DNA from 3 places in the Chryseobacterium endophyticum genome. Region 3 is predicted to be linked to each of the others. Evidence: riboswitches for the same ligand, from Rfam matches in the RefSeq annotation. Region 3 holds a riboswitch; each other region holds the start of a gene.
The links. A riboswitch is a leader RNA that binds a small molecule or an ion and turns the genes downstream of it on or off. The one in region 3 is predicted to bind cobalamin.

Region 1: linked by a shared signal. The riboswitch ahead of AC0N32_RS09105 (TonB-dependent receptor plug domain-containing protein) and the one ahead of AC0N32_RS03480 (TonB-dependent receptor plug domain-containing protein) in region 3 are both predicted to bind cobalamin.
Region 2: linked by a shared signal. The riboswitch ahead of AC0N32_RS09505 (acyl-CoA thioesterase) and the one ahead of AC0N32_RS03480 (TonB-dependent receptor plug domain-containing protein) in region 3 are both predicted to bind cobalamin.

Annotation. Positions count from the first base shown of each region.
Region 1 covers NZ_JBWGXE010000003.1:212,937-217,187, reverse strand. Annotated here, with positions in the region: gene AC0N32_RS09130 (endonuclease) at 1-114, shown strand, start outside; gene AC0N32_RS09125 (CCC motif membrane protein) at 186-518, opposite strand; gene AC0N32_RS09120 (DUF2752 domain-containing protein) at 544-831, opposite strand; gene namA (NADPH dehydrogenase NamA) at 868-1,920, opposite strand; gene AC0N32_RS09110 (cytidine deaminase) at 2,025-2,507, shown strand; cobalamin riboswitch at 2,593-2,767, shown strand; gene AC0N32_RS09105 (TonB-dependent receptor plug domain-containing protein) at 2,797-4,251, shown strand, end outside.
Region 2 covers NZ_JBWGXE010000003.1:296,682-300,932, reverse strand. Annotated here, with positions in the region: gene AC0N32_RS09515 (YcxB family protein) at 1-85, shown strand, start outside; gene AC0N32_RS09510 (hypothetical protein) at 314-1,135, shown strand; cobalamin riboswitch at 1,197-1,374, shown strand; gene AC0N32_RS09505 (acyl-CoA thioesterase) at 1,480-1,863, shown strand; gene AC0N32_RS09500 (HD domain-containing protein) at 2,048-2,638, opposite strand; gene AC0N32_RS09495 (XAC2610-related protein) at 2,642-3,331, opposite strand; gene AC0N32_RS09490 (PadR family transcriptional regulator) at 3,669-3,998, shown strand; gene AC0N32_RS09485 (PspC domain-containing protein) at 4,010-4,251, shown strand, end outside.
Region 3 covers NZ_JBWGXE010000001.1:730,128-734,378, forward strand. Annotated here, with positions in the region: gene AC0N32_RS03470 (cytochrome-c peroxidase) at 1-755, shown strand, start outside; gene AC0N32_RS03475 (transporter) at 758-1,705, shown strand; cobalamin riboswitch at 1,832-2,016, shown strand; gene AC0N32_RS03480 (TonB-dependent receptor plug domain-containing protein) at 2,129-4,150, shown strand; gene AC0N32_RS03485 (YncE family protein) at 4,147-4,251, shown strand, end outside.

The DNA of each region.
Region 1 (4,251 bases), on a different contig from region 3:
ACATTCAATCAGCCTTTTGAGAAAGTCAGAAATTCTATTCAGATTAAAAATCTTCCGCAGGGCTTTTATGTTCTGAAACTGGATGAAAGCAGTTTGAAATTTATTGTGAAATAAAACAAACCTGATTATAATAAAAGCCTTCATCTAGCAAGATGAAGGCTTTCTGTTGATATCATTTTAAAATATTATTGTCCGAGCAAGTCTCTCATCCTTTCTTGCATCAATTGAGGGTCTTTCATAGCTTCCCAACCAACAGTTGATAGCATTACAATAACATAAATAGCATAAAGCACACTTAGTGAAATACCGATAATTGCCATAATTTTTCCGGCATTCAACTGGCCGTAGTTAGAGTACAACGTTGGATTTTGTCTGTAGAGTTCTCCATCCTTTTTTGCAAGAATAAGGGCAATAATTCCTGATATAAGTCCAGGAAGACCGTAACAACAGCAACCTATGATTGATACAATTCCTAAAATAAGGACTGCGGTTGCGTTTGGTAATTTTTGTTGATCCATAGTTTATAATATTTTATATGTTGTGTTAATGACTAAAATGATGTTTGTAAAAATAGGAGACGACCATAATGACAGCATTCATTGCTGCTAAAATAACAAGCAGGGTTCCGTAGTTCCTTTTTTTATCAACGAAATTAAGGCCGACCGTTGCAAAGAACAGCAACAGGGTATATACGGCAGGAAACATGTGAAAAGCTTCAGCAAAGCGGCCCTCGAATACCATTACAATGGCTCTTTGAGTACCGCAGCCGAAGCATTCGATCCCAAAGAATTTTTTGATAGGACACGGAAGCATGAAATCTTCAGCTTTCATATTATTATTCGTTTTTTGTTGATCAAATATATAAAATTATGAAGATATTTTGGCTCTTAAATACTGATGTGGGAAAAAACATTCTTCATCCATCTCGAATGATCCCTGGACCGCAATGTATGGGTTTCTTAAAATCTCTCTTGCAATAAAAATCAGATCGGCATCTCCTTTTTGCAGAATTTCTTCAGCATGCGAAACTTTTTTAATCAGACCCACAGCTCCCGTTTTTACCTCTGCTTCATTTCTCACCTGGGAAGAAAGCGGAACCTGGTATCCGTCATAGAGAGGGATTTTTACACCGTGAATATTGCCGCCACTGGAAACATCAATAAGATCAACATGGTGACTTTTTAAAACTTTTGCCAATTCAACACTATCACTGATATCCCAACCGTTTTCTGCATATTCAGTTCCCGAGATTCTTACAAATAAAGCGGTATTTTGATCAAGTTCCTCATTTACAGCATCCACGATTTCGATTAAAAAACGGATCCTGTTTTCAAAACTCCCGCCATACTCATCTGTTCTGATGTTGGAAAGCGGTGATAAAAACTGGTGGATCAGATAACCATGTGCCGCATGAATTTCAATGACATCGAAACCGGCCTGTACAGCTCTTCTTGCTGCATTTTTAAAATTCTGAACCTGTTCTTTAATTTCTTCAACAGTTAACACATGAGGAATTCTTTCCGACGGATGATAAGGAAGCGGACTAGGCGCAATCGTCTCCCAGCCTTCTTCTAGAGGAATCTGAACGGTATTTTCTGTAGAGCCTTTTCTTCCGGAATGTGACAGCTGGATACCTATTTTACTTTCTGAATTATTATGTACAAATGTTACGATCTTCTGAAGACTTTCAGCTTGCTCGTCATTCCAGATTCCCATGCAGTGATTGGTGATTCTTCCGCGAGGCTCAACTCCTGTGGCTTCCAAAATAATTAATCCTGCCCCACCCTGCGCACGGCTTCCGTAATGCACAAAATGGAAATCATTCGGAAAGCCGTTTTCACTGGAATACATACACATAGGCGACATGACCCAACGGTTTTTCAATTCAACATTTCTGAAGGTAACTGGAGTATATAACATTTTATTTTTATTTTTTAAAAACTGAGAATTGCAAAGAGCAGGCCTTTATTGCCCACCTCGTGAAAAAGAAGTAATTTTATCCCCCTTTTTTTAATCCACAATATATGAAAAAAGAAACTCACATCAGTTACGAATATTTTAAGAATAGCACCGAACTGAATGATATAGAAAGAAAATTATTGGAACGGGCAAAGCAGGCACGTGAAGACGCTTATGCCCCCTATTCGAACTTCCTGGTAGGATGCTCGGTTCTGTTGGAAAACGGCGAAATATATTCCGGCAACAACCAGGAGAATGCAGCTTTTCCTTCAGGACTTTGTGCCGAAAGAACGGCTTTATTCTGGGTAGCTGCTAATTTTCCTGAAATGAAGATTAAAAAAATCTTTGTGATCGGAGGTCCGCGGGAATTTCATGAGAAAAATCCGCCGATCCCGCCATGCGGAGCCTGCAGGCAAAGCTTAATGGAATACGAAACCAAACAGAATGAGAACATCGATCTGTATTTCTCCAGCATGAGTGAGGAAATGGTGAAAGTTCACGCCATTAAAGATCTTCTGCCGTTTTACTTCGATGCTACGTTTCTATAATGTAATGACGACGATTTAGAAAACCTCAATCATCATTCGAGAATCAATTCCTGAAGTGTGTTTTTGGTTTTCAGCTTAATAAGTTTATATTTGCAAAAATTTTGGTTTCCAATCATTTGGAATGAAAAGGGAATCGGGCGAAAATCCCGGACTGTCCCCGCAACTGTAGATCGCAAGAAGATTTCTACGACAAACCACTGTGAAAACGGGAAGGTGTAGAAAGCGAAAGTCAGGAGACCTGCCAGAATTATAACTAAATACATTGCTTTCGGAGGAAAAGTAAAATAGAATGGATATAAAAAGATCTTTACTACTGATTTTTTCGGCTTACGGCTATTTTCTTTCTGCGCAGGAGAAAGCTATTGACACGGTGTATGTCTTTGACAACCAAATGAGTAAAGTCAAGCTTTTTCATAAAGTCAGCACCATCTCCCCAAAAGACATTGAGAAAAACTCTGCCAATCTTTCTGATCTTCTGCGGTTTCAGTCACAGATTTATATTAAGGAAAATGGGCGTGGCGCGGTATCATCTCCTTCTTTCCGGGGAACGGGTGCAGGACACACTGCTTTTGTATGGAACGGAATCAATATCAACTCTACGTTCCTAGGACAGGGCGATGTGAATAATATCCCGCTTTTCGGATATGATGAGCTCGAGGTAAAAGCCGGCGGTGGAAGTGTACAGTATGGAAGCTCAGCCATTGGCGGAAGTATTCATCTCAACAATAATCTTGAATTTAATAAAGGTGCACATGCTTCCCTGTATTCTGAAGCAGGATCTTTTGAAACCTTTAATAATTTCCTGAAGGCTTCTTACAGCAATCACCAATTCAGCGTAAAAATTTCGGGCAATTATTCCATCAGCCAGAATGACTATGAAGTTCCGGAAAAGGAATACATCAACAGAAACGGAAGATATTACAATTCGTCTGTCAACATAGGTGCCTCTTATAAAATTGCGCCTCACCAGACGATTTCGTGGCAGAATCAGATTTTTGACGGTTCACAGCATTATCCGGTTTTTGTTGAAAACGGGAACAAAACAAAGTACAATGCCCAGACGCTGAGAAGCCTCCTGGCCTGGGATATTTCAAAAAATAATGTCTCGAATAGCTTAAAAGCAGCTTATATGGAAGATAATTTCCAGTATTTCGGGGATATCGACAAGCCGAAAGAAAGCGGTGCGGAAGGAAAGAATTATATTTTCCGGAATGATTTTAATTATTTCATTACACCCAAGCTCAACGTGAATGCTATTGGTGAATTTCAGATCAACAAAGGACTGGGTTATCAATCGGGCATCGGTGATATCAGCCGAAATATGGGTTCTGTAGCCGGCCTTGCAAGGTATTTCATCAATGACAAACTGCGTTTTGAAGCAGGTTTTAAGAAAGATTTTGTACAAGATATATCCTCGCCCTTTCTATATTCTTTTTCAGGAAAGTGGGAGCCTTTAAAATGGTATCATGTAGAGGTCTCTTTTTCAAGAAATTTTAAAATTCCTTCGTTTAATGATCTTTACTGGCAAAAAGGAGGAAATGTCAATCTGGTTCCTGAAACTTCAACCAATGCCGATATGGATCACGAATTCATCTTTGGTGATTTCAGACTGACGGTAAGCCCTTATTATATGGATGTCAAAAATTACATCAACTGGCTTCCGACAGCGGCCGGATACTGGGCAGCATTCAACACGTACAGCGTAGAAATATATGGCCTCGATTCTCAGATCACCTATCACAGG
Region 2 (4,251 bases), on a different contig from region 3:
AAAGTTCTTTACAAGAGCTCAGATCCTGGAACTCAGACATATCATTAAACATAATCATGTCAAGTCAAAACTTAGAAAAGATTAATGTTTTTTAAACTATAACGGAAGAAAGTGTTCAGAAAGGAGAATATCTGTTTTTGAACGCTTTCTTTTTTTAGACCATTAAAAAAAAATAACCACTATTTTGAAAGACAGATGATCAGTAGGTTTTCAATAAAATTTAGTTGTTTTTAATGTTTATTGAAAACAAATTAAACATTTAGGAGAATTGCTGCTTCATTAGTATCTTCAGAAAAGCATTAAATTAATATATTTGAACTGTCAAAAAAAATTCATGATGATTTCCGTAAACAAGACTCTGTATTTATCCGTTTTCAGTTTTCTACTAATGTCTTTTGCCAAAGGGCAGGAGAAAGTTCCTTTCGGTGTGGTAAAAGCTGAAGAAGGATATGCCATGGTACGGGTTCATAAGGATGACTACCGGAAAATCATTGATAAAATCCGGATGAAAACCGGTGATGTTTTTATTTATGTGAAACCGGCTCCCGGTGAAACCGAATGGATCTGGATCAAATATCCTGAAAAAGATGACACCGACAAGCCTTTCGTACGCTACGACAGCATTACCAAAGAAGGAATGGTAAATAAAAACCGCGTGGTTTTCATCGATAAGCTGCCCCAGTTTACGCCTTCCAAATCAAAAAACGGTAAATCGCTTATCTTTACGGATGACACCAATCCTAAGGTTCCGGGAAATCAGAGAACAAAAGTAATCATTGATGTTTACCCTTCTTATGCAAAACTCAAAAAGCAGGAAAAAGATGCCGACGGGAATATTGTAAAAATCGACAAAGTAAAATCATGGGGCGTAGGAAAGGAACTTCCTGAAGGCCTTACGGAAATAAAATCAATCAGGGTCCAGCAGCCGGGAAGAGGCTCCGTTTTTGTAAGGGATGCCATTAAAAACATGTTCCAGCCCACCATGGATTTCAGCAATGTGGGCGTAACAGCCATTGACAACGATCATATTTTCCTATACATGATCAATGGCTCCGGCGAAAATAAATATACAACCATCTGGACCATCAAACAGGGAAAAGTTCAAAGCCAGATCATTTATAAAAATCCTGAATAATCCATCAATTATCATTATGTTTGCACCCGGAAAGATTGGGGTTAACGGTTTTCCGTTTCCTTATTCTTTTCAGGAAAACGGTTTTGCTTAACTGCAGATTAAAAGGGAATCGTGTGAGAATCACGAACTGTCGCGCAACTGTAAGTAACTGAAGTCTTTATAAAAAATCCACTGTGCTGGCCATGGGAAGGAATAAAGATGTTACAAGTCAGGAGACCTGCCTTTTTCTTTATCATAAAAAACTTTCGCGATTTGAAGTTTATTGATCTAAGAATACTCAGGGATTTCTCTCTGCTCTTTCTGCTGTCCTTAAACTCGTCATTTCGCTTTAATTATAATGAAATATGACTACAGAAGAAAGAATTGAAGCCTCGGAAACCAGAATTTTCAAAGCCGTTTTCCCCAATACAACGAATCATTACGACACCCTTTTCGGAGGAACCGCGATGCAGCTCATGGATGAGGTTGCTTTTATCGCCGCAACACGATTTGCAAGAAAGCGCGTGGTAACCGTGAGCAGCGATAAGATCGACTTCAAAAGATCCATCCCCGCCGGAACGATCATAGAACTGATCGGGAAAGTCGTTCACGTGGGAAACACAAGTATGAGGGTAAATGTAGAAATTTATACCGAACAGATGTATTCGTATGAAAGGGAGCGGGCCATTGTAGGCGATTTTACCTTTGTAGCTATTGATGAATTCAAGAAACCAATTCAAATATTATAAGGTGCTCCGGCGGCCTTTGGCCGCCGGAGCCAATTTTCAAAATGTCTTTTAATCGGTTTCGGCGGGCAAGCCCGCCGAAACCTTTTTTTAAGCATACAATCTGTGAGATTTTTATAGTGAATTACTTTTATTTAGCTTTAAAAATCAATTCAATAGCAAAAAGACGTTTGCATAACATTTAAATTTATTTTAAAACTTTCTCCGTCTCCAGATTTTTAATCAGCAGCAGTTGAAATGCCTCTCCCAATTCATCGGATGCTCTGCTGATCGCATTTTCCAGCATATTTCTGATTTGTTTTTCGGTCACTCCCGCTTCGGTCCAGCTTTTTCCTGAAGTATGGGAATTCAGGATAAAAGGCATAATCCGGTCGATTGCGCAGGCGAAAATGGCGTCCGGTGTCTGTTCTTCTTCAAATTCCAGCCAGAGATTGAAGAATTCGGATCTTAAGGGTTCGTCAAGGATTCCGAAAATCTTTTGCGCGGAAACCTTTTCCCTTTCAAACTTGCCGACCATGGCCGCTTCGTCAAACAAGAAAGTATCTCCGGCTTCAATTTCCACAAGATCATGAATAGAAAGCATCCTGATCACCCTCAGCAAATCGATATCTGCCCTGTTTTTGGCGTAAGGAAACAGAATCTGTGCAAGGATGATAATCTGCCAGGAATGCTCTGCGGTATTTTCCCTCCTGGAATCATCGGCATTAAAGTTTCTTCGCTGTACATTTTTCAGGGCATCAACGGCCAGGATAAAATCGATTTCTTTTTGAATCTTCATTTTTTAATTTTCTTTATAATATTCACTGATTGGATACGTTTTGATGCTGGTAACCCATTTATCATCAACAAATTCACGTTTTGTAACCTTCACTTTTTCACCGCCTGTCGCATCTTCTTCCAATTCATACACTTTAAACAACCCTCTTTGCGGCAAAACGGAGTATTCGGTGGTTAAGTGCCAGCAGCAGCCTGATTTTGAATAGGTAATCAATCTTTTCCTTTCAGCATCCGTATTAAACATTCCAAGGTTTTCATGAGCCAGGGCGGTTAATTCTTCGCTTAAGACAAATCTTTTGCGGGTACTGTTATAGACGTACACATCATAAGACGGGCCTCCGTAGCCACTTTCATTCCCGTTTCTCACTGCAAGATCTTCGGTTCCGTCGAAATTGAAATCATCAAAAATCAATGGACTTTGATCATTGTAAAGCTGGATAATATTAACGGTCGGCTTCTGGTTTTCATTCAGATAAAAATTAAGATTATCCGATTTCAGGGTCTGAATCAGGGCAGCAGTCTTTTTGTCATAAAGGTTTATGGTTGCTTTTCCTTCACATTCGTCTTTACTGCAGGTCTCCACATTTATTTTTACATTATAATGGGATGATCCGTCATTGATCTCAAACTGATGCTGAGCCGAAATATAGATATTAATGAACAGAAAAGGCAGTAAAAATTTCAGGCGTATCATATGTGCAGAATGTAAAATAAGTTTAATCGGATACAAAATTAGGGGTTTTAATTCAGAGTCTGCCCTAAATCTCCATGGTAATTTAAATTAAAAATCGCACATTTTTTTTAAATTTTATTTTAAAAAGATCTTAATTTTCATAAAACAAAAATTCCGGCTTAAAAATAATTTACCTGATTATCAATAACTTAAATAAATTAATAAAATAATTTCACTACTTTGTATTGCATAATACCATTTTAATTACATATCTTTGTAATGTAAAATCGAAGAAGGATCATCTAGCTAGGTTCCGGAATTCGAAAATTATATAACTAATTAACAAAACTTATTAAAGATGAATACTGAAAATACCAAAGCGCAAATGCGAAAAGGGATTCTGGAATTCTGTATTTTAAGTCTCATCAATCATCGCGAAATGTATGTTTCCGACTTAATCGATGAACTGAAAAAAGGAAAACTGGATGTCGTGGAAGGAACACTCTACCCTCTTTTAACGAGATTAAAAAATGGTGAGTTTCTTTCGTACAGATGGGAAGAATCTACAGGAGGGCCTCCCAGAAAATACTACCAGATCACTGAAAAGGGTAAGCTGTTTTTAGATGAACTTCAGAATACCTGGAACGAATTAACAAATTCAGTCAATCAAATTACTCAAAAAAATTAAAAAACAAAGCTATGAACAAAACACTCTCAATAGGACTCGCAGGTTTTTCTTTCACGATAGAAGAACACGCATATATAAAGCTAAGCGATTACCTGAACGCACTGAGAAGCTCACTGGATGCTTCTGAAGCAGACGAGGTAATGCACGACATAGAAATCAGAATGGTGGAAATCTTCAAAGATTCTATGGCAAAACGTGAAGTGATCAATGATTCTGATGTAGAAAGAGTTATTGCACAGATCGGAAGCCCTGA
Region 3 (4,251 bases):
GCCACGGCATTGATGATCGGCTGGGAATGCGCAATGCACCACCAATACAAAACATGGCTTTCCTGAAAAATTATACCTGGGACGGCGTAAGCCACAACCTCGATGAAAGATCGCTGGTTCCCATCACGACCGATTTTGAAATGGATAGTTCGCTCCCCGAAGCGGTTGGAAAACTTAACGCTGACAGCAATTATAAAAAAATGTTTAAAGCGGCATTCGGAGATGAAAATATTACAGGAGACAGAGTTTTGAAGGCGATTTCCCAGTTTATGGCGACCATGATCTCTGCTGATTCAAAATATGACAGGATGAAAAAAGGAGCGGCTGCCTTCACGGCTGAAGAGAACCAGGGAATGTCGCTGTTTCAGAACAAATGTGCCGCATGTCATTCGGGTGACCTGTTTACGGATGAAAGTTACCGCAATACAGGAATGTACTACAACAGCCAGCTCAATGACCGGGGAAGGTACAGGGTAACTTTAGACTGGAATGACAATATGAAATTCCGTGTTCCAAGCCTCAGAAATGTGGAATATACCGCTCCTTATATGCATGACGGAAGGTTTTACTCCCTGGATGCCGTCATGGATTTCTATTCCGGAAATGTAGAGGACCAGCCGAACCTTGATCCTCTTTTAAAACAGAACGGTCACGTAGGAATTCCCATGAACAGCCAGGAGAAACAGTATATCATCGCTTTCCTGAAAACCTTAAGCGATCAAAATTTTATTACCAACCCAAAATTCGCCGAGTAATCATGATTAAAAAACTAATGGTATTCATTTGCCTGATGAGCTTTTATCTCCATCAGGCCAGAACGGTCAATGACAGCCTTTACATTCCACAAAGTTTCAGTCATATTGTTTTGTATGACGATTGTGATGCGTGTGGCTGTGCTGCGGGCAACGGCTCTTCCGGTTTTGAATCGCTGCTTAATCCTCAGTTTATAGGAATTAAATATTTTGCCCAGCATTATAAAGCCAAAGAAAATCTTTTCACTGATGAACTGACCCAGGACCAGTATTTCAATACCATTCAGCTCTGGGGTAAAATTCCTGTCGCCAAAAAGATCAGTGTTTATGCAAGCATTCCCTATCATTTCCATACCAAAAAAACACTGCAGGGAGATATTCCGATCCAGGGAATCGGGGATGCCAGTGTGATGGGAATTTACCAGCTTATGGATTCACGAGATTCTGCTCACCAGCTTAATGGCGGGATCGGCGTGAAAATTCCGGTCGGAAAGTTTGATGAAAAGGGAATCTCCGGTGTGAATCCCAGTTTTCAGCTCGGTACGGGAAGCTGGGATTATCAGCTGGCCATCAATTATAAGTTTCAGAAGAATAAAGTGGCTGTACTGCTCAGCACCGATTATACGCTGAAAACGGAAAACAGAAAGCATTACCGTTTCGGAAACCAATGGAATTATTCTGCGGCAGGTTTTTACAGGCTCTGGAATGCTGAAAAAGGTGTGGTTTCGGGAAAATTGGGTGTGCAGGGTGAAGTGTATGACTGGAACAGGCAATTTGGTGAAATTATGCCCAATACCGCTGGCAACGCACTCTATGGAAAACTTGGTTTCGAGGCTTCCTATAAGAAGTTCAGCCTCGGGAGTGAGATCATGCTTCCTGCATACTCCCATCTTGCGGGAGAAGATCTTGAAGCGAGGTCACGTTTCAGTGTGTTCCTGAACTTTGGGATTTAGCAATGTAAATAAGAAGCTTCAGGTATTGTCTGCGGGAGAAAACTGCTTTCAGGCAATACCTTTTTTTCAATTATATGATTCATACTCACGGAGATTACATTCGATTTTGATTCTATGATTTATTTTCTATCTTTGCCGCAATCTGGTGAGCCGTAAAAAGCGCTTAAAAGGGAATCCGGTGAAAATCCGGAACAGACCCGCTGCTGTAAGCTCCAAACCAAAGTTTCCGGAAGGTATATCCACTGTTTTTTAATGGGAAGGATTTCGGAAACGGAGTAAGTCAGAAGACCTGCCGGAGGATTTATCGTTTGACGCTTTCGTGGAATAAAGCTTAGGACATCATTGATTCTGTGCAGTGTATAGCTGTACTTTATCACTGTATTCTTATATCCGTTAGCGTCATCATTATCCTATGTTGAGCTAATGGTGACCATATTTTTTACATCGCGACTTCAGAAGGTTGTTTGCACCATATTGGTGTTGACAGCACATCTTGTATTTTCACAATCCGTCCGGGATACGGTGAAGGAACATTCAATCATTCCCGTTCATATCAAGAAGAAAAATTTTAAACAGGTTCTTCCGGCACAGGTTTTATCAGGAGAAACACTGGAAAGGCTCAATAGCCATTCCGTTGCCGATGCGCTAAGATATTTTTCCGGAACACAGATCAAGGATTATGGTGGGATTGGCGGACTGAAAACCATCGACATCAGAAGCATGGGAAGTCAGCATGTCGGTGTTTTCTATGATGGCATTCAGATCGGAAATGCGCAGAACGGTGTGGTGGATCTGGGAAGATATTCATTGGACGACCTGGAAGAAATTTCTTTATATAACGGGCAGAAAAGTGAGATCTTCCAGCCGGCAAAGGATTTCGGTTCTTCGGGATCAATTTATCTGCAGCCCAAAATTCCAACCTTTAAAGATCAGAGTAAAACAAATCTTACGGTAAGGTTAAAAAACAGTTCTATCGATTTATTCAATCCTTCCTTCCGGCTGGAACAGAAAATATCCCAGAATATTTCGGCAAGTTTCAGTTCGGAATTTATTCAGAGTGACGGCGTTTACAAATACCGCTACAAAAAGAAATATCCCGACGGCGAAATTGCCAACGATACGATTGCCAAACGCCATGATTCGGATATCAGGGCCAAACGTTTCGAAACATCTTTAAATGGAAATCTGAATAACGGAAGCTGGAATGTCCGTGGCTACGGCTACCTCTCCGACAGGGGAATACCTGCTGCTATTGTCAATAACCGTTTTGACGGGAGAGGGGAAAGGCAGACCGATGAGAATTTTTTTGTCCAGGGAAGCTTTAGGAAGAAAATATTTCCGAAACTGGAAACTCAGCTGAAAGCCAAATTTGCCTACGACTACACGCATTACATCGATACGGCGTCCTCTATAAAAATCGAGAATCAGTATGTACAGCGGGAACTTTACCTTTCAAGCTCCAATCTCTATTCGGTAACGCCGGACTGGGATATCGGCGCAAGCCTGGATTTTCAGTATAATAATCTCGATGCGGATCTTGATAATTTTTCCTATCCCGTGCGGTATACCACTCTTACAGCATTCGCTACGACTTACCAGTGGAAAAATCTGAAGTTTTTAGGAAGTGTCCTGGGAACCTTCATTGCCGAACAGGTGGAAAAGAACACAAAATCACCCGACAGGACGGTCTGGACTCCGGCCGCTTTTCTGAGCTACCAGCCTTTTGCGGGCAGAGATTTTACCGTAAGGGCTTTCTATAAAAGGATTTTCAGGATGCCTACATTTAATGACCTTTATTATACGATGATTGGCAACAGTTCCCTGCAACCGGAATTTACCAATCAGTATAACCTGGGCTTCACTTATTCCCAAAGTTTTGGTCATTCAGTTTTACAAAGAATTTCGGTAAAGGCAGACGGCTATTTTAACAAAGTGGAAAATAAAATCATCGCCGCTCCCAACGGAAGTATGTTTCGCTGGATGATGCTGAATCTGGGTGAAGTTGAAGTTCTCGGAACCGATGTTAATCTTCAGGCAGATCTTGTTTTTGGTAAACTAAAGATTCATCCTTTGTTAACCTACACTTTTCAGCGGGCAAGAGATTTTTCCGGTCGTGAAGAGTCTTATTTCGGGCACCAGATTCCGTACACGCCATGGCACAGCGGATCTTTTTCCCTGATGTCCGATTATAAAAGCTGGAGTTTCAATTACAGTTTTATCTATGTCGGCGAGCGTTACGACGGGCAGCAGAACAATATTCAGTACAACTATATCCAGCCGTGGTACACACACGATCTGTCGGTTCAGAAGAAAATCAATTGGAAAAAGCACGAATTCAAAGCAAGCTTTGAGGTGAATAATATCCTGAATCAGTATTATGATGTGGTCTTAAATTATCCGATGCCGGGGAGAACTTTTAAACTCATTGTCAGCTTTACTTTATGAAAAAATTAAACTTTTACCTTATTATTTCCGTTTTATTTTCCCTGTTTTCCTGCAGAACCGATGAGTTTATTCCCAGGGAAGAAACGGAAACAGGCCTGGCG